Regions from separate parts of the Ruoffia tabacinasalis genome, predicted to be linked through region 1. Evidence: predicted binding sites of a transcription regulator. Region 1 holds the regulator's gene; each other region holds the start of a gene.

The links. The regulator NrdR, encoded in region 1, represses ribonucleotide reductase genes. The targets are predictions, from matches to a motif close to ACACNATATATNGTGT.
Region 2: a site for NrdR is predicted at 3,616-3,631, ahead of nrdD (anaerobic ribonucleoside-triphosphate reductase). Genes of this name have one in related genera too.
Region 3: a site for NrdR is predicted at 5,973-5,988, ahead of ACFO5Y_RS00265 (vitamin B12-dependent ribonucleotide reductase). Genes of this name have one in related genera too.
Region 4: a site for NrdR is predicted at 2,905-2,920, ahead of ACFO5Y_RS04600 (deoxynucleoside kinase). Genes of this name have one in related genera too.

Annotation. Positions count from the first base shown of each region.
Region 1 is NZ_JBHSHQ010000011.1:95,584-103,198, reverse strand. Features, by position in the region: gene ACFO5Y_RS02415 (replication initiation and membrane attachment family protein) at 1-1,156, opposite strand, end outside; gene nrdR (transcriptional regulator NrdR) at 1,140-1,640, opposite strand; gene coaE (dephospho-CoA kinase) at 1,662-2,258, opposite strand; gene mutM (DNA-formamidopyrimidine glycosylase) at 2,273-3,109, opposite strand; gene ACFO5Y_RS02395 (ABC transporter permease) at 3,248-3,880, opposite strand; gene ACFO5Y_RS02390 (ABC transporter ATP-binding protein) at 3,877-4,644, opposite strand; gene ACFO5Y_RS02385 (ABC transporter permease) at 4,637-5,287, opposite strand; gene ACFO5Y_RS02380 (glycine betaine ABC transporter substrate-binding protein) at 5,416-6,300, opposite strand; gene polA (DNA polymerase I) at 6,612-7,615, opposite strand, start outside.
Region 2 is NZ_JBHSHQ010000066.1:21,111-28,725, forward strand. Features, by position in the region: gene ACFO5Y_RS10670 (MATE family efflux transporter) at 1-768, shown strand, start outside; gene ACFO5Y_RS10675 (MerR family transcriptional regulator) at 888-1,649, shown strand; gene ACFO5Y_RS10680 (hypothetical protein) at 1,732-2,568, shown strand; gene ACFO5Y_RS10685 (VOC family protein) at 2,659-3,090, shown strand; gene nrdD (anaerobic ribonucleoside-triphosphate reductase) at 3,647-5,878, shown strand; gene nrdG (anaerobic ribonucleoside-triphosphate reductase activating protein) at 5,875-6,447, shown strand; gene ACFO5Y_RS10700 (YggS family pyridoxal phosphate-dependent enzyme) at 6,498-7,181, opposite strand; gene ACFO5Y_RS10705 (MarR family winged helix-turn-helix transcriptional regulator) at 7,519-7,615, shown strand, end outside.
Region 3 is NZ_JBHSHQ010000004.1:34,145-41,759, forward strand. Features, by position in the region: gene ACFO5Y_RS00240 (ATP-dependent Clp protease ATP-binding subunit) at 1-38, shown strand, start outside; gene ACFO5Y_RS00245 (AEC family transporter) at 402-1,343, opposite strand; adenosylcobalamin (AdoCbl) riboswitch at 1,488-1,634, shown strand; gene ACFO5Y_RS00250 (DUF4430 domain-containing protein) at 1,728-2,132, shown strand; gene ACFO5Y_RS00255 (ECF transporter S component) at 2,129-2,665, shown strand; gene ACFO5Y_RS00260 (cob(I)yrinic acid a,c-diamide adenosyltransferase) at 2,736-3,326, opposite strand; gene ACFO5Y_RS00265 (vitamin B12-dependent ribonucleotide reductase) at 3,341-5,938, opposite strand; gene ACFO5Y_RS00270 (hypothetical protein) at 6,304-6,657, shown strand; gene tadA (tRNA adenosine(34) deaminase TadA) at 6,793-7,308, shown strand; gene ACFO5Y_RS00280 (uracil-DNA glycosylase family protein) at 7,557-7,615, shown strand, end outside.
Region 4 is NZ_JBHSHQ010000028.1:56,762-64,376, forward strand. Features, by position in the region: gene ACFO5Y_RS04590 (alpha/beta fold hydrolase) at 1-651, opposite strand, end outside; gene ACFO5Y_RS04595 (FAD-binding oxidoreductase) at 755-2,113, shown strand; gene ACFO5Y_RS04600 (deoxynucleoside kinase) at 2,178-2,849, opposite strand; gene ACFO5Y_RS04605 (pyridoxamine 5'-phosphate oxidase family protein) at 3,061-3,495, opposite strand; gene ACFO5Y_RS04610 (DUF503 domain-containing protein) at 3,514-3,795, opposite strand; gene ACFO5Y_RS04615 (sortase family protein) at 3,912-4,643, opposite strand; gene ACFO5Y_RS04620 (pyruvate kinase) at 4,736-6,238, opposite strand; gene ACFO5Y_RS04625 (DUF2786 domain-containing protein) at 6,408-7,109, opposite strand; gene ACFO5Y_RS04630 (RluA family pseudouridine synthase) at 7,185-7,615, opposite strand, start outside.

The sequences.
Region 1 (7,615 bases):
TCGCTACACGTTGCAATTCGCCTTTATAAATATTCGGTCTGTCGTTAATCACTAAAAGATAGTAGATTAAAAAGTTCACAACATGTTCGTTTAAACGTGTTTTTTCTGCTAAATCTCTAATATAAAAATGCTCTGAATCGGTTGCGAAAGTTTTTTTGGCTTGCTTCATCTTATTCAAGAATGCATTACTCGGCATTTGTTCACACGAAATCACCAATTGAACCGCTCCTGGCGCTAATTCAGGATGTTGCGCTTTTAATTGTTGTCTGCGGTCTTCTACTTCTTCTTTCGTATACATTCGAGACGTTCGGTTCGACTCCGTCCTTGGCTCAAGTTGGTCTTGTTGCCAATTCGATTCAGCTTTTTTATTTTGTCTTTGAGCAATTTTCTTCAAGTCATTTAAATTTACATTTCCGGTAGTTTTATCCATAGCTAAGTATACTAGATTAGCTAACTCGCTTTCTGTATTGCCGTAAATATCATGGATCGCATAAATCTGTTCTTTCAATTCTTCAGTTAATTCTGAATGGTTTATTCCTTCAGAAATTAAATAAGAAATAAAACGACTATATTCTAAACCAGGTGCATAATTATGCACTTTATCTGGTTGTTCGTCAATAACTTTTGTAGCAGCTTCATTGACTTGAATAGGATATAACGCCTTTTGAAAGGTGGACGTCTCCTCAGCATAACGATCCTCATCAATCGCTTCTACAGTTAAAAGTGTTGTTAACTCTTCGTAGTCTTTCTCTCCCAATTGATTTAATAAAGCTGTACTTAATAAAGCATCTTGGAAAAAGGCTTGATTGAGTAGGGGCAACTTTAAATCATAGAGAATTGTTTGATGTACGGGATTCGAATTTGATTTCATATCGCGATATGTTCGCATTAAACCGACGGCCTCGAGTTTTATCCGTGCTTCATTCAATTCTTTAATACCAATGTTCAAGTGAAGTAGTAAAATTTGATGACGTAATGATCTGCGACTATCCAAGTGAACAGTTGTTGGCATTGACATTAGCGTTAAGTATAGACCCATACTTTCTGGACCGATAATTGGTTGATATAAATGAGTTAAACTTTCTAGATAATTAGCTGAAATATCTGCTTGCCCTTTTAAAACAAAGGGTTGAAGCGGATTAATGGTTAGGCTCATCTTGATCTTGACCTTCCTCAATCTGTGATCCATGCTTACCTGCCATAGATTCTAATTCTTTCATGAAACTCTCACGCGATTGGAATTCACGGTAGACACTCGCAAAGCGAATGTAGGCAACCTCATCCAATTCCATAAGAAGAGGCATGACATATTCCCCAATACGGCTTGTCTCGATCTCTTGGTCAGCGTCATCTCGAATGGACTCTTCCACTTGATTCACAAGTTCATTCATCTGCTCCACCGCAATCGGCCGTTTTTCCGCACTTCGAACAATGCCTCGCATTAATTTATCTCGATTAAATTCTTCACGCGTACCATCGCGTTTTACTACTAGTAATGGTGATTGCTCGATCCGCTCATGAGTATTGAAGCGAAAGCCACATTGTAAACATTCTCTTCTTCGACGAATGGATTGACCCTCTTCTGCCGGACGTGAGTCAATCACTTTGGATGACTGACCCTGACATTTAGGACATTGCATTGTACATACCTCCTTAAGTAATTACTTGTTATTCTCTGCTTTTAATAGTTGATCGATTTGTTTATGTGTCTCTTCAAGTGTGTTTGAATTATCAATCACGATTTCGCTCCATTTGGCCTTATCTTGAATCGATATTTGATTGCTAATAAGTTGGCGTGCATCTTCTTCACCAATTTGATTCCGCTTCATTAAGCGTTCTAATTGAATGTCTGGTGAGACGTATACAAGCCAGACGACATCCGTTGGAATGTCAATATCCACTTCATAATATAAAGGGATATCCACAAAGATTAGTGAATGACCTTCTTCTTTATATGCTGCCATTCTTTCTTTAGATTCTTTAGAAATTAACGGATGTAAAATTTGATTGAGTTTCTCAATACTCGCTTCATCATTAAACACAATATTTCCTAAAGCTTTGCGGTTTAACGTACCATCTGCTTGAATAATATCGTTTCCGAAATTTTCTTTCAATCGTTCTAAGCCAACAGTACCTTTTTCAACCACAACGCGACTAATAATATCTGTATCAATCACTGGATAACCCTGTTGAATTAGATATTTTGAAACCGTGGATTTTCCAGTTGCGATACTTCCTGTTATAGCAATAGCTTTCATACGTTTATCTCCTGTTATAATCTTTGGCATACAGGACAATAGTGTGTCCCTCTTTGGGCTACGCGGATTTTCTCAATGGGAGTTTGACACCGGACACAAGGCTCACCGGTCTTACCGTATACTTTTAACTCGTTCTGATAGCGCCCTGCTTCTCCAACAGTATTGCGGTAACTTCGAATCGTTGATCCGCCAAGTTCCACTGCCTTACTCATTATATTAATTATAGCATGATACAAGGTATTTATCTGTTTATCTGATAGTTGGGATCCAACTGTTTGTGGGTGAATCTGTGCTTCAAATAAGACTTCATCCACATAAATATTCCCTAGTCCAGTCACTATCTTTTGTGATAACAAAGCCGTTTTAATCGGCTGCTTCGATTTCTCTAATTGATCTTTGAACTCTTCTATATGAAACTCTGCTTCCGTTGGTTCTGGACCAATCTTTCGCTCAGCAAAGAATGTTTTGATTAAATTTTTTGGAACATACTCCATTCTACCAAATTTCCGTACATCATTATAATGTAATTGGCTCTTGTCATGAAATTCAATGATGACATGCGTATGTTTGTCTTTTGTTTTTGGTACTTCCTCTTCTGGAAAATAAAAATACTTTCCTTCCATCCGCAAATGAGACACTAAATAACTATCAGGAAAACGGAATAATAAGTATTTACCACGTCTGTCCACCGATAATATGGTCTCATCAATTAAGGGCAGAAGGACATTTGGATTCTCTTCAAATTGAACAACAATTCGCTTCCAAAAGACGTTAATATTTTTAATTTTTTTACCTTTGACTAATTTGTCTAAACCTTTTCGATTTACTTCAACTTCCGGTAACTCGGGCATGCAAGCACCTCTTTCTACATATTATAATTATAACAAAATTTCTATATACTTTGGACATAAAATACCGAATTATATTAAAATACCCAAATGCTTTCACATTTGGGAGTCATCGACTAATTTCAAACTTTTATAAGCAAATTAACCTTCCAATTCATAGTTTCTTAACGCAAATTTTTCAATCTGTTTTAGGATAAAGTTGCACGCAATACATAATAAAACCGTCAAAATCATCCCCCAAAGAATTTGAACCATGTCTTGTGTTCTTAAACCTGAGAAGAGAATCGTTCCCAAGCCTCCAGCATTAATTGTCGCACCTATGGTCGCAATTCCGATACTCGAAGTCATGGCGAGTCGAATCCCACTAAAGATTGCTTTAGAAGAAAGTGGCAGGTAGATTCGAAAGAATAATTCTTTATCCGTCATTCCCATGCCAATGGCTGCTTCCACAATCATAGGGTCAATTTCTTGTATTCCTGTACTAAAGGTTCGCAGCAAAATATATTCACAGTACAAAGTGAGAACAATCATTGCCGTATCAGCACCTAAGCCTGTCACAGGAATTAAAAGCGCAAACATAGCATAACTTGGAACGGAATATAAGGCTGAGAAAAAGTAAGTCAGACGCTTTAACCATCTTTGGTTATGAATTAAGATGTAGATAATCACGCCAGCAATCGCAATGGCGATGAGTAATGAGATCGTCACAAGTTGGAGATGTGTCACTGTCGCATCAATAAGACGGTCACTATATCGAATTAAGTAATCGATCATATTAACTCACTCCATAAAGACTCTTCTTCACGAACCGTATCTAATAAACTATTAACGAATGCACCTTTTGGATTTTTTATAATATTTTGTGGTGTATCATATTGTTCAATGCGTCCTTTATCCATAATCATCACTCGGTCGCCGAGTAAGAAGGCTTCGTTGATATCATGTGTAACGAATAAGAATGTTTTACTGTCTAATTCTGCATGGATTGCTTTAATTTGTGTCTGCAATTCTTTACGGGTAATGGCATCAACAGAACCAAAAGGCTCGTCTAACAACATAATTTGAGGATTGGCTGCGAGTGCACGTGCCACGCCAATACGCTGTTGTTGACCGCCGGATAATTGTTTCGGATATCGGTTAGCATATTCTGAATACGGTAATTGAATTAAAGCCATTAATTCAGTTACGCGTTCTTTAATCTTTTCTGGTTCCCAGCCAAGTAATTCTGGCACGGTAGCAATATTCTTTTCAATCGTAATGTGTGGGAAAAGTCCGATTTGTTGAACGACATAGCCAATTTTTCGGCGCAATTCGATTAAATCATACTCTTTGATTTCTTTATCATTGATTTCAATTTGACCACTGTTTGGTTCGATCAGTCGATTGACCATTTTTAAAGTCGTTGTCTTACCTGACCCGGATGAGCCAAGGATCGTTATGAATTGACCTTCTTCAATATCAAAGGACAAATCTTTGATGATTTCTTTATCGCCGAACGATTTGTTGATGTTTCTGAATTTTATCTTTGTCTTAGCCATGGTTCTCCCCCACTTTCTCTATTAATAAATCCATTAAAGCCATACTTAATAACGATAATACCGCGACCGTTCCCCCACCAATGACTAATAAATCCATTCGGTAAAGTCCTAATCCAGTAAAGATTAACGTTCCCAGTCCTCCGGCTCCGATATAGGTTGCTAAAGTCGCACTGGCAATAATTTCAACTAAGGCTAGTTTAATTCCATTTAAAATATAAGGCGCCGCAAGTGGAAATTCAATCCGGTTACGTAATTGCTTCTGGTTCATTCCAATGCCCCGAGCCACTTCTAAAGTGATCGCCGGAATCTCATTAAAACCAAGAATTGTATTCATAATAATTGGCGGAATGGCTAGAAAAGTTAAAGCAATCAGTGCTGGTAATTCTCCCACCCCGATGATTGGTATTAAGATGAATAACACCGCTAGACTCGGTATAATTCGCAGTAATTGCGAAGACGTTGTTAAGACCTCACCTAACTTCTTATTTCGGTAACTAATATAACCTAAGGGTATGCCGATACAAATCGCAATAATTAAGGCAATTAGGCTTAGTTTAATATGTTGGATTAAGTATCCAATGAACTCACTAGAGTCCGTTTGAAAGTATTCTATCATTTGATAAAGCAAGCAATTCCCTCCAATTCCAATTTGTTGTCGCATCTTCTGTATAGTTTACATGATTAAGACACTTTTCCCAAAATATTTGTTTCCAATAAAAATACGCAAGTAGAGGGTTTTCTTCTACTCGCGTAAAAATTTGTGTGCTTAGTTTATTGAATCGAATTATAGTATTCTTCCGCAACTTCCATATAGTCTCGCCCATCAATATCAACGCTAGCATTCAGATCTACAACGGTTTGTGTATCTAATGTTGCGTTAATGTCATTAATAATGGTTTCAATATCAGGGTTCGCATCTAATACTTCTTGGCGAACAACTGGTACTAAATTATAAGGTGGCCAGAAGTTTTGGTCATCTTCTAATACTTTATACAAATCTGTATTCGATAATTGCCCTTCAGTCGTGTAAGCAGGTGTCGCATCAGCTTCATCACTACTTAAGACTTGGTATTTTAAGCTATTATCATAGACCGTGATTGATTCAAAATCGAATTCACCGTAGACTTCCTCAAGTCCTTCTAAGCCGTCTTCTCGTTCTTCGAACTCACCTTGAGACGCAAAGCGAATGTTTTCTGCATTTGCTTGTAAATCACTGATTGTATCAATACCGTATTCTTCAGAAGCAGCAGTAGTAATTGCGATACCTTGAGAATCGTTCGCTGGCGCATATTCAAGTGTCGTTAACTCGCCACCTTCTTCGTAGGCATTACGAATTGTTTCAGCAACACTATCAGGATCTGTGTCCATCGGTAAGTTGAAGATACTTAATAAGGCTGTCCCAGTATATTCTGGATACAAATCAATTTCTGAATTTTCAATAGCTTGAGGTATCACTGAACTTGCGATACTTGGTACGCGCTCGACTGAGTAACCATTCTCTTCTAAAGCTAGGGCGTAGATTTCACTCACGATCAGACTTTCAGTGAAGTCTTTTGATCCAATCTTTATGTTGCCACCTGAAGCGCCGGAAGAACAACCAACAAGGACTAAGCTGGCTAAGACGAGTAATGTAATAATATTTTTTGCTTTTTTCATACTTCGACTCCTTTTATATTAGGGGTGATTGGCGCTGATATTCCAGCCACTTTCACCATAGAAACTATGACTAATCTTAATATACAGTAATTTAAGTATAGAATAATCTCGGTTCTCAAGCAATTGATTGAACTTCAGGAGGAATAAATTTAGATTGTTCAAGTTAAACGGTGTAGCTGGAACAATTATTTTTTATTCTTCCAGTTAAACGCCGCAGCTGGAACAATTATTTTTTATTCTTCCAGTTAAGCACGCAGACAAACACCAAAAAGACCCTCACCCTATTAAGAGTGAGAGTCTTATATTCAATACTATAATTCGTACCAATTAATTCCTTGGTTATAATCGACTTCTAAAGGTACGTCTAAGTTTGCAGCGTGTTCCATAATTTCAGGTACGAGTTCACTTAAGCGTTCCATTTCTTCTGCAGGTGCTTCTAAGATTAACTCATCATGCACTTGTAATAAGATTCTTGCTTGAAGTCCTTCATCATCAATGGCTTTTTGAAGACGAATCATTGCGATCTTCAAGATATCTGCCGCAGTCCCTTGAATCGGTGAGTTCATCGCTGTTCGTTCTGCGAATGAACGAATATTGAAGTTGCTTGCCTTAATATCAGGTAAGTAACGACGGCGATGGAATAATGTGCTGACGTAGCCATCTTCTCGAGCTTTTTCAACAATGTCATCCATAAATTTCTGAACGCCTGGGTACATTTCAAAGTAACGTTCAATGAATTCTTTCGCTTCAGGTCTTGGTATATTTAGGTTTTGTGATAACCCGTAATCACTAATTCCATATACAATTCCGAAGTTTACAGCTTTAGCTTGGCGACGTAAGTTACTATCAACATCTGCCGTCGATTCTAAATTGAACACACGTCTAGCAGTGGCCGAGTGAATATCTTCACCTGCAATAAAGTCATTCGTCATATGTTCTTCTTTACTAATATGCGCAAGTACGCGGAGTTCAATCTGTGAATAGTCGGCGCCAAATAATTGCCAACCTTCTTCTGAAGGAACGAAGGCTTGACGAATTTTACGGCCTTCTTCTAAACGTACCGGAATATTTTGTAAGTTTGGATCTGCACTACTTAAACGTCCTGTTTGCGTTAATGTTTGGACGAATTTCGTATGGATCTTCCCATCTTCTTTAATATATCCTGGTAGGCCCGCTAAGTAAGTTCCTTGAAGTTTACTGATTGAACGGTAATCAAGAATTTCTTGAATAATTGGGTGCTTATCTAAAAGTTTTTCAAGAACGTTGGCAGCTGTACTGTAGCCTGTTTTTGTCTTTTTAATGACTGGTAAGCCCA
Region 2 (7,615 bases), on a different contig from region 1:
ACAATGGTATCGCAATTAATCGCCTCTTTAATTTGCTTATTCTATATTCAAAAGAAAGTTTATTTATTAAAAGTTAAAGCAAGACATTTTAAGATGCGTAAAGATGAAGTGATTCAACATTGCCGTATTGGTTTCCCAATGGCGTTTCAATCTTCAATTATTGCGATTGGATCAATGTCTGTAACAATTGCCTTGAATACACTGGGAGCTGAAGCAGTTGCAGGTTACTCAGCAGCTCAAAAGATTGATCAAATTGTTGTCTTTGTTCTAATGTCATTCGGAGTATCAATGGCAACGTATGTTGGACAAAACTTCGGTGCCAAAAAATACGACCGTATCTTAAGAGGTGTAAAGCAAGTCCTTGTTCTCTCGATATCAGTGTCAATACTTTTCTCAGTTGTTTTATTCTTATTCGGTGGAGAATTAACGAGTGTCTTCGGAGATAGTTCATCAAAAGAAATTCTAAGAAGTTATGGTCAGTATTTCTTCCAATTAACCGGTCCATTTTATTGGATTCTAGCAATTCTCTTTGTCCTTCGTTACACTCTCCAAGGTTTGGGAGATAGTTTTATCCCGACAGTCGCAGGAGTGATGGAATTAACGATGAGAATCATTGCGGCATTTGGTTTAAGTGGCCTTATCGGCTTTGCCGGGCCAGTTATTTCCAATCCAATGGCTTGGTTAGGTGCTGTACTTGCCTTAGTTCCAGCCTATTACAAACGCAATAAGAAGTTAGTTGAATTGCAACAGCAAAAAGCAACTCAATAAAGTTTAGTCAGTCGATGCATTGAATGCACCGGCTGATTTTTTATTATTTTGGAAAATATTTTAAAATCGCTTGACCTTGACGTAGCGTTAAGGTGTAATCTGTATGAAGAGGTGAGGAAATGAGTTATTCAATTGGAGAATTAGCAAAACTAGCCGGGATTAGTACAAGGACTTTGCGTCATTATGATGCGATTGATTTATTAAAACCTGCGTATGTCGAAGAGAATGGGTACCGAATTTATAGTGAAGATGAAGTGAAAATGTTGCAACAAATAATGTTTTACCGCGAATTTGGTATCACATTAGAGGAAATTCATGCGATTGTTAATTCTTCAGAATTTGATCGTCTTAAAGCGTTGGAAACACATTACCAACACCTCAAATCGGAAAAAGTCCGTATTAGTCAATTGATGAATACAGTCGAAAACACAATTAAAATATACAAGGAGGACTTAACAATGTCTAAAAAAGAATTTGAAGGCTTTAAAAAACAACAAATTAAAGCTAATGAAGAAAAATATGGTGAAGAAATCAGAGAAAAATACGGTGATGATGTCATTGATTCATCAAATAAAAAATTCGGAAATTTAACGCAAGAACAGTACGAACGTATTGAAAAGCTTAATGAAGAAATCAGTGAAGCTTTAGTAAATGCCGTACCAGAAGGGAAGCCTGAAAGTGCAGAAGGGCAACGAGTTGCTGAATTACATAAAGAATGGCTAATCATGGTTTGGCCAGATGATCTATACTCTGAAGAAGCACACATTGGCCTAGCTCAAATGTATACACAAGATGAGCGTTTCAAGAAATATTATGAAGATATTACTGAAGGTGCAGCAGATTACTTATACGAAGCAATCAAGGTATTTTACAATAAATAAGCGAAGACCTTAAATATTTAGAAAAATCGAGGCCTATGCTATACTTGTCTAAAGTAACAATCTGAAGTGAGGATGGATAGAGATGAGTCATAGAAATAAAGGTTTTTTAGCAACGATGTTATTCGCGATGCTATTCAACCCAATAAGCATAACAGCATCAGAAAATAGTTCTAGTACAAGTGATGAAGAACTGGAACAAGTAGAATTAAGTGAAGAGGATAAAGTGAATTATATTCGCTGGTTTGGAGCCTATGACGATCTGCCCCAAACACCTTTAGATGAATTGAAGTCTACATTTGAGACGCTCATTTCCGAAGGTTCAACCGATATGACTAAAGAAGAAGTCATTGAATTAGCGGGCGAGCCTGCTGAAACGTTTGATGCAGGTGCAAGTGAATTCTTATTGTATTATTCAATGAATGATGAAGAATCAGCTATTCTATATGCACAAATCTTCTCAGAAGAAAAGGCAGCGGAAGCAAGTAGTGGACAGGCAGCTTCGACAGAATCTGTTGAAAGTACAGAAACAGAAGAGGAATTCGCTGCGCCTTATTTAACAGAAGTGAATTTATTGTTAGTGAATGAGACGGCCTTTGAGCCATTAAACATTACTTTAGAAGAAATTGAAACTTGGCAAGATTCAGAGAGTGACAATCGTGAGTTTACTACATTTGAAGAGTTACAGGAATTAATTGGTGAGCCATCAGAGATAACTTATCGGTTCGAAGATGAAAGTTGGCTGTATGCTTGGATTCGAAATAGTGATGAAACTGACTCAATAGATTATGTCATGACTGAAGTCGATGCTGACGGGAATATTGTGGAACTCAATACGATTGAAGATAGCGAAGAGAGCAGTGAAAGTGTCGAGATTTCGAGCCTAGATGAATTTAACAACACTGACGAAACAGCTGAATAAGCAGTTTGAACTAATTACCGCTTAGGTTTACAACAATCATTGTGTAGGCCTAAGCGTTTTTTTAAATAAATGAATAAGGGAGTCATGAATATGAATCGAATTAACTTAATTGCTTTAGGTGTCAAAGATATCGGTAGGGCAATGAAATTTTATAAAGATATCGGCTTTAAAACCTATGAAGAGGCTGACAACCCACCGATTGTATTTTTTGATAATGATGGAACCAAACTAGAGTTATTCTCACTTGAAGATTTAGCCAAAGAAATAAATCCAACCAACCCCCCAGTCATTAATACAGGTTTTAGTGGAATCACATTAGCAATCAACTTTAAAACTAAAGTTGAAGTTGATGAATTTGTTAAACTGGTTGAGTCTGCTGGTGGGCCGATCGCGAAATATCCTAAACCTACGGATTGGGGCGGGTATAGTGGTTACTTCCAAGATCTTGACGGTTATTATTGGGAAGTTGCATATGGTGATAGCTGGAAGTTCGATGATAATAACATGCTAGTCATAGAATAATAAGTGTTGATTGAAGGAGCTGTGGTTGCAGCTCTTTTTTTATTGGGAAAATGGGTAAACCTGCAGTCGAATTCAATTCGAGTCCTCGATTACGACTAAATGTGCATTCGAAAAAAATCCGAGTGCTAGATTCCGGCTAAACGTGCATTCGAATTCAATTCGAGTCCTAGATTCCGGCTAAACACGTATTCGAAAAAAATCCGAGTACTAGATTACGACTAAACACGCATTCGAAAAAAATCCGAGTGCTAGATTCCGGCTAAACACGCATTCGAAAAAAATCCGAGTACTCGATTCCATCTATATACTGGTCCTATAAACGTGGACAACTAGAGACATGCCCGTTTCATTCGTGGACTAAGTTCATTTCTGTCATTATCATCGTAGACAGAGTTTTATTGCACAAAAAAAATCATCTCCAATCCTTTCACATCGCAGTTACTTACAATTTTAAATAAATAATATTTATGAAAACGGTAAAAAATCCTCGACTAACACAATATATGTGCTATTATTATTAAGTGAACACTATATATTGTGTTGAAGGAGGATGGAAATGGAGCAAACATTTAAAGGTATTAAGGAAAATATAACAAATACAATCGTTATCAAACGAGATGGGCGAGTTGTAAACTTTAATCCGAATAAGATAAAAGCAGCGATTAACAAAGCATTTACTCATGTATATTCAAGCGAGGATGCTGAAATATCGGAATTAGTTAAAGACATCATCACTAAACTATCAAATAGATATGGTCAAGAATTGACGATTAATCAAATACAGCGAGTAACAGAAGAGGTACTAGTGGCCTCTGAATACAACGAAGTTGCCCAAGCTTATATTAGCTACCGGGTACAAAGAGAACAAGAACGCATGTTATCTGTCGATATCAATGAAAGTATTAAAGCCCTAACTGCAAAAGAAAGTACACTAGTGAATGAGAATGCGAATAAAGATAGTCGTGTCTTTAATACACAAAGAGATTTGACTGCAGGTGTCACGGCTAAAGCAATTGGGTTAAAAATGCTTCCTCCTCATGTAGCTAACGCTCATGTAAAAGGACAAATTCACTACCATGATTTGGACTATCAACCATATGCACCGATGACAAATTGTAGTTTGATTGATTTTGAAACAATGTTTAATGAAGGATTTACAATAGGAAATGCCCAAGTCGAGTCACCCCAATCGATCCAAACGGCTACGGCACAAATGGCTCAAATCATTGCCAACGTTGCAAGTAGTCAGTACGGAGGAACTAGTGCAAACCGAATTGATGAGATTTTAGCTCCTTATGCAGAGAAAAATTATCATAAGAATTTAAAGATGGCGCATGAGTGGATTGAAGATGAGGATAAACAAAAAGCATTTGCGAAGAGTAAGACGAAAAAAGATATTTATGATGCGATGCAAAGTTTGGAATATGAAATTAATACACTTTATACTTCTCAAGGACAAACGCCTTTTACGACACTTGGCTTTGGTCTAGGGACTTCATGGATTGAAAGGGAAATCCAATTTGCCATTTTGAAAGTTAGATTAGAGGGCTTGGGTAGCGAGAAAAGAACTGCCATTTTCCCTAAACTTGTCTTTACTTTAAGAGACGGAGTGAACTTAAAAGAAGCAGATCCGAATTATGACATCAAACAGTTAGCACTTGAATGTACTGCTAAACGAATGTACCCGGATGTTCTAATGTATGACAAATTAGTTGAGTTAACAGGCAGCTTTAAAGTGCCAATGGGGTGCCGCTCATTTCTGCAAGGATGGAAAGATGACAATGGAAATGAAGTCAATGACGGTCGTATGAACTTAGGGGTTGTCACATTAAATTTACCGAGAATAGCGATTGAATCTAGCGAGAACAAAGAGCAATTTTGGTCAATATTAGAGGAAAGACTCGATATTATGACTGCCGCTTTAGTATATCGCGTTGAAAGAGTGAAGGAAGCTTTACCAGAGAATGCCCCCATCTTATATCAATATGGAGCATTTGGTGAACGATTGAATGAAGACGAATCCGTTGATAAATTATTTAAAAACAAACGCGCAACAGTGTCGCTGGGTTATATCGGATTATATGAAGTGGCAACTGCTTTTTATGGTCCCGATTGGGAAGAGAATAAAGAAGCTAAAGATTTTACACTAGAAGTGATTAAAACTCTTAAAGCCAAGGCAGATGAGCTAGGTGAACAGTACGGTTATCACTTCAGTGTGTACAGCACTCCTTCAGAGAGTTTAACAGACCGATTCTGTCGGATGGATAAAGAACGATTTGGATCGATTCCTAATATTACTGATAAAGATTATTATACGAATTCTTTCCATTATGATGTCAGAAAAAATCCAACCCCCTTTGAGAAAATCGAATTCGAAAAAGACTATCCACAATACTGTAGTGGCGGGTTTATTCATTACTGTGAATATCCGAATATGCGTCAAAATTTAAAAGCGTTAGAAACAGTTTGGGACTTTGCTTATGACAAGATTGGGTATCTAGGAACGAATACACCGATTGATCATTGTTATGAATGTGATTTTGATGGAGAGTTTGAAGCGACCGAACGCGGTTTTAAATGCCCTCAATGTGGCAATCAAAATCCTGACACATCAGACGTTGTAAAGAGAACTTGTGGCTATTTAGGCAATCCACAGAAAAGACCGATGGTGCGTGGAAGACATAAAGAAATCAACGCACGGGTGAAACACATTCCCAATAGCATTGTGAAATTAAAACGCAATCAGAAAGCGAAATTAGCAAACGACTCAAGGAGCGTACTCGAATGAAAAATCCAAAACCCAAAGAATGGCTAGCTGAAGATTTAAGTCTAGGTAAGATTGCGGATTACAAACCGTATAATTTTGTGGATGGTGAAGGAGTCAGATGCAGCCTTTACGTCAGTGGTTGTCCCTTTGCTTGTGTCGGTTGTTACAATCGTGTCGCACAAAACTTTAACTACGGGACACCTTATACGCAAGAACTAGAAGAGCGAATCATTGAAGACCTCGCTGTATCATACTGCCAAGGCTTAACATTACTAGGCGGAGAGCCTATGTTAAATACTAATATCGTAGTCCCTTTATGTAAAGCAATCCGAGAAAAATACCAACAAACAAAAGATATTTGGTCATGGACGGGTTACACATGGGAAGAATTACTGTTGGAATCAGAGGATAAGTTAGAACTATTATCATTAATCGATGTGCTAGTCGATGGTCGTTTTGACATTAATAAAAAAGATCTCACAAGGCAATTCAGAGGCAGTACGAATCAACGCATTATCGATGTCCAAGAAAGTTTGGCTCAAGGAGAAGTTGTGCTTTGGACACAATCGAATGGACAACCATACTATTGATAAACAAAAACAACAGTTCGAAAAATCAGACTGTTGTTTTTTTTGTTAAACTATAAAGCATCTTTGAAGAAGGCAGTACCTACACGTATGAAAGAAGCTCCTTCTGAAACAGCGATGGGATAGTCTTGGCTCATGCCCATGCTAACTTCGGTACAAGGAGCATTTGAAAAGTTACTTTGTCCCACTTCAACTTGTAACTCTTTTAAAGAACGGAAATATTCATGGATTTCCTCTTGGCTGGCATCAATAGGAGCCATTGTCATTAGGCCAATGATATTTAACTTATCATATGCTTCTAACTCTTTTAAAGTGTCAGCCAACGCGTCGGGTTGGAAACCAGATTTACTATCTTCACCACTCACATTAACTTGAATGAAACAGTTAACCGGCTGCTCAGCGCGTTTTTGAATTTCTTTTGCTAAAGAGAGACGGTCCAGAGAGTGGAGATAATCAATATCATTAATAATCTTCTTCACTTGTCTCGTTTGTAAATTACCAATAAAATGCCATTGAATCTCGTCATTAATATCTGCCAAATTTTCATATTTCTTTAAGAATACATCGGGGCGATTCTCCCCAAAGTGTTTTACTCCAAGAGCGTGCAAATCACGCATCGTTTTTTCATCAACGGTCTTAGTGACTGCAACTACAGTAGGTTCCTCGTTTCCAGCGGGTAGATGATTTTCAATCGTTTCTTGAATTACATTGATATTTGTTTTTAACGTTTGTTTCATTGTCACTTCGTTCACCAATCCTTTAATTATTCCTCTATTGAATTTATCAATAATGGTGGAGGGTGTCAATTTGAAGACATTCAAACAAATTCAAGAATAATACTTGCATTGAACAAATATCCATGTTAGTATTCTTTCGAAGTCGAGATAACACTTCATTGATCACTAATAAAAGTGAAAGACTTGACCTCTAAATTGATTCATGTTATTATTAATTCGAAATCGAGATGTAAACATTTAAAGTAAAATTTTAAATGCTTTTGCTCGGTTATAATTTTTAACTTATAATTCGAAAACGAGATAATAAAATATGAACAATCTTTCAGGAGGAGCAACAATGAATAGAACCGAAGAATCATTAAAAGCATTTGTAGGGATCCAAAGAACAAGCGAAACTTTAGATAGAACAGTTAGAAAAGACTCAAGAAAACACG
Region 3 (7,615 bases), on a different contig from region 1:
GCCAAGGAGCAATCAATATCAATAACCGTTCTAAATAATACAGATGAATCGTGTCGGTGAGAGAAATCTCGCTGGCACGATTTTTTTCTGTGACAAGAGCCAAACGGCGAATCCATTTGTCTTAAGTTAGCTCAACTAAAGCCAAACCGCAAGTCCATTTGTCTTGAGTTAGCTCAACTAAAGAAGAACCGCAAGTCCATTTGTCTTGAGTTAGCTCAACTAGAGCCAAACGGCGAATCCATTTGTCTTGAGTTAGCTGAACTAAAGACGAACCGCAGGTCCATTTGTCTTGAGTTAGCTCAACTAAAGACGAACCGCAAGTCCATTTGTCTTAAGATCCAAAAAGCATAAAAAACACCAAACTTCAGAAAAGTCTGGTGTTTCCTTGATAGCCCATCGTATTAGAAATAAGCTAAACTCTTTAAAATCATAATAAACACAACTAGCGAGAACATTGAAGCGACCGTTGTGAAGACAACAATTTGGTTTGCTAAATCGCCATCACCGCCGGCGACAACTGCTTGAGCATAACTAGATACAGCCGTTGGTCCAGCCGTCGCGATTAAGACTGATATTAAGTCAGCTCCACGAAAGTCTAATAAACCACCTGCAATAAATAAAGCAATCGTAGGAATAATTACTAATCGTGCAAGAACAGTTCCGTAAAGAGACCAGTCAGCATCCTTTAATTTACCAAAGTTAAACGTTCCACCCATAACAATGAGTGCAAGCGGCGTCGTCATACGTGTTAAATTTCCCATCGTCGTTTCAATCACATTAGGGAACTTGAATCCTAATACCGCAACAATTACCCCTGCGCAAGTAAAGATAACCATTGGGTTAGTCAATACTTGTTTAATTGTTCGTTTCAATGAGAATTTCTCATCAGTATAAATTGAAAAAGCAATTACAGAGAAGATATTATTTAAAGGTACAATGGTTGCTAGAACAATCGTTACCATCCCTAAATTTTCTTGACCGAGTAAAGCTATTCCCATTGGTAAACCGAATAAAATCGCGTTTGAACGAATCGAACCTTGAAGAATGACCCCTCGTTTTGCATTTGATTTTTCGAAAATAGGTACAATAAAAGCCAAAATAATAAATGCAACAATAGCAAAAATAATGTTAAAAGATAAAGTTAACCCATTAAAATCCGTCGCAATATTCGTATTATAAACATTTGAGAATAAATTCAATGGCAGTAAAATAGAAAAAATCGCTTTATTAAACTGAGCATAAGCGTCTTGTTTAATGAAACCTGCGCGTGTAAAAAACTGACCTAAAGCCATGTAAAGCATCATTGGCATGACTGCATTGAATCCGATCATAAAATTGTCCAATCAATTAACTCCTTCGTCTAAAAATTTGCAATCAAAAAATGCGAATATAAAGATTATAATACTCAATTCATCATTTGACCAATTATTTTTACTGACAATTAACTTGCATTGTCCTTCATTAATAATTATTATAAAGAGAGATAGATACAAATTTAAAGTAGTTTGAATATGGAAGTTCGGTTAAATTCCGAGACGGTCCCGCCACTGTAATCATGCGAAAAGCATGGAGTCAGATCTTTATTCAAGCATACTTATCCGACATACTATTTCGAGGCAAAATAGTGAGTGATATCCGATCCATTCGAATAAACCCATGCTTTTCTCTCCAAATAGTTTGAAGTGAATACTGTCATCTGTCACAAAATCATATGGGAGGCATTTAGAATGAAAAAATGGTTACTATTATTAGCGTCAACTTTAGTATTAGTTGGTTGTGGTGAAACGACACAGACAGAAGAAGTTACTTCAACACCGGTTGAATCAAGTGAACAAGCGGTATTAGCTGAAGTGACTGTATCAGTAACAGTTGATGGAGAAGAAATTGACGAAGGCGAACAAGTTCTAGAAGTTGAAGAAGGTGCGATTCTATTAGATGTGATGAAAGAGCATTATGAACTTGAAGAAGCTGACGGCTTTATCTCTGCAATTAACGGACATGAACAAGATGAAGAGGCAGGGAAATACTGGTTGTTTGACTTAAACGGAGAGATGGCTGAAGTTGGAGCGGCTGAATTAGAGTTATCAGACGGTGACTTAGTCGAGTGGAAACTTGAAGCCTTCGAAGGATGAGTAAGTATTTCACAGTTAAGCGTCTAGCAGTACTGGCCTTACTGACCGCTCTGTGTCATATTGGGCGAATTGCCTTTCAATTTATACCAAATGTACAACCTGTCACAGTGATTTTAATAATTATTACTTTAACGATGGGAACTTTGGATGGACTCCTAGTAGCCATCACTTCGATGGTCATTTCGAATATGCTACTTGGAATGGGTCCTTGGACACTTTATCAAATTATGGCCTATGGCATCATTGTATTACTTACAAGTGCTCTAAAGGCTTTATACAATCGATTAAAGGACCATCAGAGTGCGCGAAGAGTAATCTTTGCGCTGTTCGCTGGAGCGACTGGATTAATTTACGGGTTTGTTATTTCACTATTTTCATCACAAATGTTTGGTGTCGTTAATTTCTGGGTTTATTATGCCCAAGGGATTTCATTTGATTTAATGCATGCGGCTGGGAATGTGGCCTTCTTTTTAGTGCTGGAGCCGACGCTGGTGCCAATTATTCAAAAACGATTTATGACTTCAAAAGGATAACGAATAGGAAACGTTGAAACTGTAACACATAAAAGAGCCATCAGAAATTTTTCTGATGGCTCTTTTGAAATTATTTTGGTATATCTTTTTTTGTCAATTCAGTATGGAAGACACGTCCGCTTCGTTCATACAAGACGTCTTCGACACCAGCTTGGGTATTGGCCACACGTGCTAGGGCAAAGAAGTAATCAGATAGACGGTTAATAAACTTTAATACGTGCTGATTAATCGTCTGTTCTTGTTGCAAGCTAACAATCCGACGCTCGGCGCGTCTTGTAACGGTGCGTGCAAAGTGAAGTTGAGCAGCGAGTTGTGTTCCACCTGGTAAAATAAATGATTCAACTGTTGGAGGGATCGGTGCATACTCGTCGATGCGGCTTTCTAACCAAGTTACCAGGTCTGCATTCGTACGATATGGATACTTATCATGTTTTTCGGGTGTTGCTAAGTCATTACCGCAGTCGAATAAATAGTGTTGAATGCGCATGAGCTCTTCTTTCATATCACTAGGCGTTTCTTCTAAAGCAACAATCATCCCGATAATACTGTTTAATTCATCCACCGTTCCGTAAGCCTCGACTTGTTGGCTATCTTTATGAACAGACTTTCCACCGATGATGCGAGTGGTACCGTGATCACCTGTCCGTGTGTAAATTTGCATGAGTATACTCCTTATTATAAACCGCAGCGTAATTGTGCGTTACAGTTAGTACATGTATTACATCCACCAATATCTTGAACAATTCCACTACGACAAATTGGGCAAGTATCTCCGATATCTGAACCAAAAACAACGTCATCTGTATGTCCCAGTGTTTTAACGTGCTCTGACTCAGCTAGGTCAACTAATTGTCTTAATTCGTTACTGTCATCAACGATACGCGCCTCTTCCATTGGGAATAATTCGATATTTTCTGCTTCATTCTCTTCAGCCGCAAGTGTTAATACTTGTGAGTCACGAGACCCATCCACATAGACCGTTCCACCTTTAGCGCCACCTTTGTATAAGCGTTCGTAAATACTTTGAACTTGGCTGACTTGGTAACCTTTAGGTGCGTTTACAGTCTTAGAAATTGAACTATCAACCCATCTTTGGATCGTTGTTTGAACATCAACGTGTGCTTCTGGCGCAAGTGACATAGCTTCAACGAAGAACTCTGGTAAATTTTCAGCGTCTGCTTCTGGGTGTGCATCAAGATATTCTTGAACAATTTCAGCATTCACTTCGATAAATTTACCTAGTCGGCCACTACGGAAGTATTTGAAAGCAAAGTAAGGTTCTAATCCAGTTGCTACACCAACCATTGTTCCTGTACTTCCAGTTGGAGCGACAGTTAGTAAGTGTGAGTTACGAATACCGTGTTCTAAGACACCTTCACGGATATGATCCGGCATTTTTTGCATGTAGCCTGTTTGAACGAATTTTTGACGAAGAACTTGAGTTTCTTCATCATTTTCGCCGATTAAGAATGGGAAACTGCCTTTTTCTTTTGCTAAAGCAATCGATTCTTCGTAAGCAGATACTGCGATTGTTTTGAATACCTCATCAACAATTTTGTTTCCTTCTGCTGATCCATAAACGTGTTCAGTATAGATGAGTAAGTCAGCTAAGCCCATAACACCTAGACCGATACGACGTTCGCCCAGGGCTTGTTTTTTATTTTCTTCTAGGAAATACGGTGTCGCGTCAATCACGTTATCTTGCATACGTACACCAGTCTTCACTGTTTCAATTAATCGGTCATAATCCACAGTATGTGTGTCTTTATTTACCATATTCGCTAAGTTAACGGCAGCTAAGTTACATACAGAGTATGGTGCTAAAGGTTGTTCACCACATGGGTTTGTCGCAACAACTTTTTGACCGTATGCTTTCGCATTTGTATCTTTATTCGCATTATCAATAAAGAAAATTCCAGGCTCAGCTGAGTAAGTTGCACAAATATTAATTAATTTCCAAAGTTCTTTCGCTTTAATCGTACGGTAATCTCTAATGCCGTATCCTTGGTCAGCCCATTCACGTACATCACCGTGGTCTGGCCATTCTGCATTATAAGCAGCCATTTCAGCAGGTGTATAGTTCTCAACATCTGGGAATTTTAATGTCCAGTCGCCGTCCTGTTCAATGGCTTCCATAAAGTCATCTGTTAAAGTCACGGAGATATTTGCACCTGTTAAGAAATCAGGATTATTAACACTGTAAGTACCGCCATCACGCAGTTTAGCTTCAGCGTCTTTGATATTTTGTTCTGAGAAGCCACCTAAACCAGGCATTGATTTGTAACGAACGATATTTTCATACATTGATAATTCTGCTTGATTTAAAGGTGTGAATTTTAATTTCTCTTTGGCTAGAGTTTTGATTTGTTCATCATCTGTTTGTTCAATTAAGTATTGTAGAACGCGCGGGTTTTGCATTTTTGAGATAATAAATTCAATAATATCTGGATGCCAATCAGCTAACATAATCATCTGTGCACCACGACGGCTACCACCTTGTTCCACAAGATGTGTTAGTTGAGCGATGTCATCCAACCAAGAAACTGAACCAGATGACTTCCCGTTCACCCCACGAGCGAGCGTATTTCTTGGACGTAGTGTTGAACCATTCGTACCCACGCCGCCTCCGCGACTCATAATTTCCATGACTTCTTTACGGTGATCTGAAATACCTTCACGTGAATCTGGAATGAAAGGCATCACATAACAGTTAAAGTAAGTTACATCAGTATTTGTTCCTGCTCCGTAAAGCACACGACCCGCGGGAACAAAATTCATTTCTTTCAATTGTGTATAGTATTGACCATTTAATTCTTCGCGTTTAACCGCATCTGTTTCAACATCCGAAAGACCTTTGGCAGTACGCTTTGCGATCTGTTCAAAATAAATTTCTAACGGTTTATCAATCGTTTCGATCTTGCGAGTGACAAGTCCGGTCTTTTGTTCAGTTTTATCTTCTAACGAACCACGGTATTCTTCTTCAATCCAAATAAGGACTTCGTTGTTAGCCGTATCAATGGATTGCACAATCCCAATCCCTCTCGCAGGGTATTTAGGATCTGCTTTAACCGTTAGGATAACAAGGTCTCCAACCGCTAACGTTGATTTAGCTGCATCTTTGAATGAGTAGCGATCTAACATAACCATTCTTGAAACCCCACTGTGCGTAATATTCATATCGCTTGTCATAGGGAAGATTTGCGGAAATGCTTCGATAGCTTCATTTAATTGTTCTTTGTTCCATGTCACATGTTGATCTGTTGTTTGAGTCATATTTATATTACCCCTTTGTGAAAATGTTCCGTTAGCACTATATATTGTGCTGCTACTGTATTCTAACCCAACATGTCGTATTATGCTAGGATAAAATTATTGTCATAGTTTTTTGTTCGCCTTTTGTTCGCACAAATCTTGCTAGATGAGGCTAAGCGATATTAAATAAATTTTCAACTATCAATTTTAAAAATAAATTTAATACAATAATGCGTTCTAATAGTATCTTACCGCAATATACTATAAAATATTGCTTCCAGCCACGGCGTATTAATAGGTTGTGATAGCGTTTTATGCTATAATATACTTATCAATTGAATATGAAGATGTTATAAATTTATATAGCATAAAAGGAGGAAATTTAAATGAGTAAAAAAGGAAATAATGTGTCACTTGGCTTAGTATTACTAGGTTCAGCTGCGGCAGTTGCTGGAATTGCAGCAATGATGTACTATAACGATGACGTTCGTCATAGAGTTGAAGGTGTTGTGAACCGTGAACGCGCTAAATTATTTGTAAAACATAAATTAAATGGTTCAGATAGTTTAGTAAATGCTGTTGATAACTTAAGTGATTCTGAAGTAAACACAATCGTTAAGTTAGCAAGTGGTGCTGGAAACGTGAAAGACCAAGCATCTGATGCGTTCTCTTCAATTATGGATCGTGCAAAAGACATGTCTTCTGACGTGACTGACCGCGTTCAAGAGTATTTTGAATAATCTCTAAAAGAGTTAATAAATCCGAGTGAATCATGTACACTGAAGAGTGAAGTGGTTTGCTCGGTTTTTTTGTGTATGAAAATACTTAAAGCTGTGCATAACGAATGAAGAGAAGTAAACAATCCGAGGTGAAATATGTTAGAAGCAATTGAATTAGAAGAAGCCGTGCGTTTAGAGCACGAAAAGTGGATGGAAGAAGCGATAAAAGAAGCGTTAGTAGCAAAGGAGAAGGCAGAAGTCCCGATTGGCGCGATTATCGTTAAAGATGGCGAAATTATCGCCAGAGGACATAATGTGCGAGAGTTGGAGTTAGATGCTACAGGGCATGCAGAAATTAAGGCAATTCAAGCCGCCAATAAAGCACTTGATGCCTGGCGATTAGAAGGGACAACAATGTATATCACATTAGAGCCCTGCCCCATGTGCGCGGGTGCCCTTATTAATTCACGTGTGGAAAATGTGGTATACGGAGCAGCAGATCTAAAAGCAGGTTGCGGGGGAACCCTAATGAATCTACTGGAAGACGAACGGTTTAATCATCAACCTCAAGTGATCAAAGGGGTCCTAGCTGATGAATGTGGACAACTTTTAACCAATTTCTTTAGAGAATTACGTGAAAAGAAGAAAAAAAGAAAGTTATCCACAGATTAATGTGTATAACCCACAGAAAAACGGGAACATCTGTTCATAAGTTATAACTATGCACAGAAAAATGACTTATCAACAGACTTATGCACAGACCTAGCTGTTGATAACTACTTAATTGTTGATAAATTGAAGCATTTATCACATATTTTAAGAAATATTAACCTATATTGATAGGAATATAGGCTTAATTTTTAACATAAAATAAATTGTGGACAACTTGTTAATTAAATGGAAGGATGACAAACTGTATGATGGATAAGATCTATCAAGAAATCATGGAAGATGAATTAAATCGGGCCTATACCGAACG
Region 4 (7,615 bases), on a different contig from region 1:
CATTCTCAATTCCGTATTCTCTTCTACAAAGGCTTTTGTCTGGCTAAATGGAACTTTTTCATCTTCATCCCCGTGCCAAATAAAGAAAGGTCTGTCATTTAATAATTCGGGCTGGCGAGCTAAATCATACTTAGGAATCCAAGCAGTTAGATTGAAATAGTCCTTAGGTAAGTAAATATTACGACTTATCGCATGTCGGTGAATCATGTCTCTGTAATCAGTTAAAGCTGGTGTTCCCATAATACATGCTGCTGCATTAATTTCTGGATTATGAGTCATTAAGGCACATGTTGTCATTCCACCCATCGACAAACCACCTACACCAATGAAATCAGTGGCTAAATGACGTTTTTTGAAATAATCAATAATATAGCCAAATTCAAATAGATTTGTATGAATGCTATTAAAAAAAGTCAATGAGGGTATCGATGAAACCGACTGGATACGTTCACCGTGATTCTCAGCATCCGGTAAAACAACTCGAAAGCCTTTGGCTGCTAACTTACGGCCTTGGGTGATAACTAATGTTTTATTAATTTGCCAACCATGATAATATACGATAATCGGCAAGGGTTTATTTCGATCTGCGTCTTCAACAACTTCAAATACGGGAATTGTCCCAATCATTCTTTTTCTTACAATAATTTTCAATTTTTTCCAACTTTCTTTAAAGTATATCATTGTACTTTTGATGACAATGTTTGACTAATTTGTTATTCTTATCATAATGAAAAGCTTTTCAAAGGAGGCAATTATGAAATTAGATAATATTATATCAGAGCCATCACGCATTCTACAAGGAAGTCGCATTCCTGAAGCCTATTCGGTAAATGAACACAGTGAAATAATTAATCTTCACGCGGTGGCATATCCATTGAATACAAAAGAAGTCGTCGACTTAGTTAAATATGCCAACCAAAATGATTTAGCAATTATTACTTATGGAGCTAATACTGGTTTAGCTGAAGCGACGTCAGCTTTCGGTGGTGAGTTAATCATTGATCTCAGCAAGATGAATCAGATTATTGACTTCGACTTAGATACATTAACTTTAGTTGTAGATCCTGGTGTCACTAATGGTGAAGTTCAACAATTTGTTGAATCCAAAGGTTATTTCTACCCACCAGATCCTGGAGCAAAACACGGTTCGATCGGTGGTAATGTAGCTACAAATGCTGGTGGTATGCGCGCGGTTAAATATGGTACAACCCGTGAATACGTTCGTAAAATGGAAATCGTCCTTGCTAACGGTGACGTTATTGAGACAGGTAGTGTAGCGATTAAGAACAGTTCAGGTTATAACTTAAATCATCTATTTATTGGTTCGGAAGGAACTTTAGGAATCATTACTAAAGTCTACTTAAAAGTGATTCCCTTACCTAAGTTTAAACAATCCTATATCGCCGCCTTCCCTTCTTTAGACGATGCGGCGGAAGCAGTACTTTCTATCTTGCGGAATGGTTTGGATATCACGGCTGTTGAGTTTTTCGAACGTCGTGCCATCGCATATAGTGAACAACTCTTGAATAAAACATTCCCAAGTGAAAAAGGAGTTGCCTACTTATTAATGACCTTTGATGGGATGCAAGAAGCGGTCATTCAAGAAGAAGCTCAGCGATTAGAAAAAATTACTCATGATCATAATGCAGTTGAGTTTTTAGTGCTTTCTGAAGAAGATAGTTTAACTGCATGGGATTTACGCGATAATATATTAGCAGGAATACTAACAATTTCTGAACAAGAGCCTCTAGATTATTCCGTTCCTGTGAATGAATTTGTGAATTTTTTCAAATATACACATGAAGTCGAAGCAAATAGTGGTTTAAATTTCATTAGTTTTGGCCATGCAGGAGATGGTAATATTCACTCTTCTATCTTACGAGGCGACTTAACCCAAGATGAATGGCAAGAGAAAAAACATGAAATACTGACGAATTTATATGCTTATGTCTCTGAAGTCGGTGGTGTACCTTCTGCAGAACATGGTATTGGTTTAGTTAAAAAGCCATACTTTAAACAAGTGATGAGTAGCGAATATTTGCATTACTTAAAACAAATTAAATTGGCATTTGATCCTGACAATCGATTAAATCCAGGTAAAATTTTTGATTAATACTTCATCCTTAAACAAAGAAATCACCTCAAAGATTAACTCTTTAAGGTGATTTTTTATGTATTTATTTTGTCGCAGGTTCTAATTGACCCATCTCAACAAGTTTATTTTTTACTAGTTCAATAACCACTTCTGCATCAGCAGGGTTATTAACGACATCGTATTTATCAATATCAATTTTGATTACTTGTGATGCGTGGTAGTGATTATCTACCCAATCATCGTAGCCACTCCAAAGTGTTTCATAATAGTTCACTAAATTGATATCTTGTTCAAATTCACGACCACGAATGCCGATTCTCTTTAAGATTGTATCGAATGAGCCTGTTAAATAAATCATTAAATCGGGAGATTTTTTAGGTAGTTCATCCAATTCTTCAAGCATATTTGTCAAAAGCTTTTCGTAAATACTAAACTCAAGATTTGAAATACGACCTAAGTCGTTGTTTACTTTCGCGAAGTACCAATCTTCATAGATTGAACGATCTAATACGTTATTACGGTGAACAAGTGCCTCCTTAATACTATAAAAACGGCTACTTAAAAATTCTAACTGTAATAAAAATGAATATCTTTTTAATTCTTGTTCTTCCTCTGATGCGGTATAAAATAATGGAAGTATTTCATTGTCATCCACATTTTCATAAAAAATATCTGAACCAAGTGCATTACCAATTAATTTTGCTACACTTGTCTTTCCAGCACCAATCATTCCACCAACAACTATAATCGCCATCGACTCCTCTCCTTTATTCCATACAACAACATGTTGTGTCTATTTACAAATTATAACACTATATATTGTGTTATCAAGTAAATATTTAAAATTGTCTTAGACGCACCTATGAAACTATACAGAATTTTGTCGATGGATTCAAGTTAATTATTCCACATAAATTTATAATATTAAAGGCGTCACTCTCGTTAAAAAGTGACGCCCTGAATAGCTAATCTTTTACATCAAATTCAAAATGTTCGACGATTTTATTTTGTAGATGTTGATATTTACCATGTCCCTTAAATAGTTGAAATGCTTGAACAGATTGTTGGTCTGCTTCATCTGGATACACATCATTAACATATGGATTATCTTTTAGAATTTCTTTTAAATGTTCTTTTCCAACTTTGCGGATAGATCCACTCACGCGAATGACTTCTATACCCTTCTCAGATTTAGCCATGCCCGTAATCGATACTTCAGGTTTCGCTTCTAATTGCTGGTAAAAGCCAGTTTTAGGTGATGTCATGAAGAAGATTCCTTTTTCATTCCCGACGCCTACATTAATATAACGTGCTTGCGGTAATCCTTCACTGTCAACTGTTGAAAAAACAGCTGCACCAATGTCATCTTGTAATAAAGTTAAATATTTTTTGTATTCCATATTCTTCCTCCTAAAAAGTTACATTTCTGTAATATTATATTCTGTGACCATAATTGGATAAGTACTTTCTATAAAAGCAAATATATCTTCTAAACGCTTCTTGCCTAACTTTGCATCGCTTGTAACAATCCCGAAAGCAAGTTCACTTTGATTTAATATATCATGAAATGCAACTTCTGCTGCTGAAACTTTAAATCGACCTTGACTCTTTTGAATGATACTTTTGACGATGCGGCGTTTATCTTTTAAAGAATAAGCATCATTAATTATAAAGGTGATTGTCAAGACATGTACATGCATCTATATCCCTACTTTAAATTAAATATTTCAATGTCTCACATTGATAATGAATTAGAAAAAGAAATCAATCACGTTATAAAACATGATTCATTCCTCTGATATTGGTTATGACAATATTACCAAATGCGGTAGCCGATATTTGTTATTAATAGGCCAGTCTGAATATCCCAACGGCAATATTGAATATATACCATATCATCACCATTACCGTAGTAGGCTAAATCAGGCATATAATCATCACCGTAAAATTGCTTTTGTTGATTTTCATGTAGAAATTCAATCGTTTGAGTAATTTCATAACCTTTACTTAAACCATCTTCATCTGTAATGACCACTTCTGTTCCAACCTCTAGCAGACCTTGATCCGCTAATGGATTAAAAACGCCTGTACCCGATAAATCATAGTAATGACCAAAAAATGTATTGATATTATTTTGACCTACATAAGCCACTCGGTTTTCATTCAAGACTTCATTTAATTCATCAAAATCATCACCGAAGCCTTCGTTTCCTCGCATGTCTTTAAAAGAAAACTCATAACCATTCACGTTTAGGCTTTCTTCAGTATAGCCTGCTTCTGTCCCATCTTCTGGCAAGGATTCGATTTCCTCTTCATCGTAGTCAGTTGGTAAAACTGGTTCATGAATGACCGCACCTTCAATATCTTCGGGTTTCAGGCTGTCATCTTCATTATCTTTTTCTGTTTCGTCCTCGTCTACTCCGTTTCTTTCCTGTACTGACAAAGTATCTTGAGCAAGTACTGCCGTGTTTGGCGTATAAGAATTTGTATAAGGCAAGAGAGTCGCGAGTATTGATGTTAATAGTAGAAAGCGTTTAATAAAAATCACCTCAAAATTAGTCTAGTAATCATATTATAACTAAAAGTGTCTAATTTAATACTAAATATATTATAAATTTCCGTTAATATTTAGTATATCTATTATGGTAATTTAATCTTTGCGACATTTAATGATCTTAATGTAGGTGTTTTCTTATATTGGTGTTCTTCCATTTTAATTAAGATATCGTTAAGCATCTGAACTGTATCTGACATATAAGAGCCTTTATTAAGCATGACACACTCAGAACGGCTCCCTTCAGCGGCATCGGTCACCTCTGCTCTAGAAGGAATTCCTTCATCCAGCATTGAAGCCATTACCTCTGTCCCCCATATCACAGGAGTATCACTTGCCTCACAAATCCATAAGATTTCTTGTTGTAATTCAGCAAGTCTCACATAACCACTTTCTACCGCTAAATCTCCGCGGGCAATCATGACAGATACTGGGTTTCGACTTCCAGCTTTTAGAATCACTTCTGGTAAATTATTCATTGCTTGAACTGTTTCAATTTTTAAAGTTAATGGGATGTCATTCAATGGTCGATTCATTTTTTCAATTTCTGCTTGAATTTCTTCAATATCATCCGTAGTTCGAATGAATGAACAACCAATCATATCCGCATGTTCAACGGCAAAGTGAATCGCTTTTCGGTCTTCATCAGTTAGGACATCGATATCAAACTCTGTTTTAGGGAAATTAAGGCCTTTCTCAGCCTTTATTCTTACAGAGCCACCTCTGACTCTCTTTACTAGTAGTAAAGCTTCTGACTCCCCAATTTTTTTCACTTCAAGCTCAATGGACCCATCATCAATCAAAATCGGATCATCAATTGATAATTGCTCAAAAATTTGAGGTATACTGCAACCGATAGTCACTTTAATATCGTCATCAAGAGCTGGTAAATTTACATAATCTTTAGTCATACGAACTAAATCACCTGCTTTTACTTTGGGTTTCTTAAATTTTGTAAAGACCCAATCCGTTCTAATTTTAGGACCGGCAATGTCGATTAATATTTTTACTTTTTTATCTAATTCTTCGGCTACTTCATGAATATTGTCTATCATGGCACTCCAAGTATCTTCATTGTCATGCGCTGCATTAATTCTAGCAACATTCATCCCACTCTCAATTAATTCTTTCAAAAGCACCTTGTCTTCAGATGCTTCTGTAGGCATTGTCACCATAATGCGTGTATTTCTTTCTCTTGGCGCATCTCCAAAAAACAATTGTGTATTCTGAGCAAGTCTGTTTCTTCCAGCTGTTGATTGTTTTGATTCAGGTTCTTCAATCTCCATATCTTTGCCAATTGTATTTCCTAAACGTCTAATAACAGACTCTAAAGTAAATAACGTTCTAGACTCTAATCTACCTAAACTTGATAGACCCCATGAAGATAAATCTGCTTGTAATGATCGGATATCTCGTCTTCTTAAAGCAAGATAAGCAAACAAATTCCTAGCACTTTCACGAAATTCGTTTCGTTCGATATATTTATCAATGGCTTTAAATTCAGTTTCAGATTCAGCTTTTATTTGTTGGTATAATTCTGTTAAATCATCATAAATTTGAGTTTGTTCTTCAATACTTGAGTATGTCATTTGTTCACCTCATAATATATTATTGTTAATGTGATTATAACAATATTCATCGACATTTGAAAACGTTACCCTTTATTATTACTACATATATATTTATAGGTATAAAATTTTATGGAAATACAAAAAAACACTACAAAAATTGCAGTGCTTTAAACATCTAGTCTATCATTTATTGGTCTAAGTATTTATTCGTTAAAGAAACATTTTGTCCACGGTCATAACCATCATGATAGGCATGGCTATTTCGACTTAAATCAGGTTGTTTAAAGGCTAAAGAACCATTAATTTCTTGATTAAACTTATCTACAACATCTTGAGGAGTTTTGATAATTAAAGCAAACTTCTCATTATCATCTGCCATCTCTTCTCTTTGCTTGGCAAATTTATGGTCTAAACCATCCATAAACCCTTGATAGTAGGCTTTTCGAATTTGAGCTTGAGCGAGTGTAGAATCTTCATTATTATCTTTAATATGAATTCCTGCATAATGCTTCATTGATTCAGCAGCTAAGTAAAACACTTCATAAGCCAACTCAACATCTTCAGGGTAACCCATTAGAACAAGCTTTCTTTGCACGCTCTTCTGATGTGGTAGACGGTTACTCTGCACATAAAACATCACTCTGAAGTTTTCAGAAATGATCTTAACTAACACTTTCTCCCACCAATATAATCGCTTATATACAGAAAGGGATTTGATAATAATCTCTTGCTTTCCACCTTCATTTAACTCATCTTGAGAAATTTTATATTTAAGCATTAATTTTTGGGCCATTAATAAGGCTGTTTGACTCTCCTCGTCATTACCACCGTCTTCAGCAAGTGATAACAAATTACGTATTTTATCGAGAATTTTATCATTGATTGACACATTAATACCCCCTTGTTATGGCAATATAACTAATTTTATCATATTTTGAGACAAAATATAAATACAATGCCTAATTTAACGTAAAGTTCTTAAAACTTCTTCAAATCGATCTGGTAAATCTGTTTCGAAATTCATTGCTTCCCCAGATGTTGGATGTACAAAATGAAGCGACTGGGCATGTAAGAACTGGCCATCATCAAGTCTCGCTAATTGCCCTTTCATTTGGCCTACACCTTGACGATACAAGGGATCACCGACGATTGGATGCCCAATAAACTCTAAATGGACACGAATTTGATGTGTACGTCCAGTTTTTAACTCAACTTTAACGAGTGTATTATGTGCAAAAGTTTCTAGTACTTCAAAATGAGTGAGCGCGTATCTACCTGCATGATTGGTCGTGTATTTAATACGATTACTCGGATCACGATTAATTGGCGCTTCTATGATACCTGTAAGTGTTTCAATCACTTCATTGACTAAAGCAACATACGTACGTCCCATTG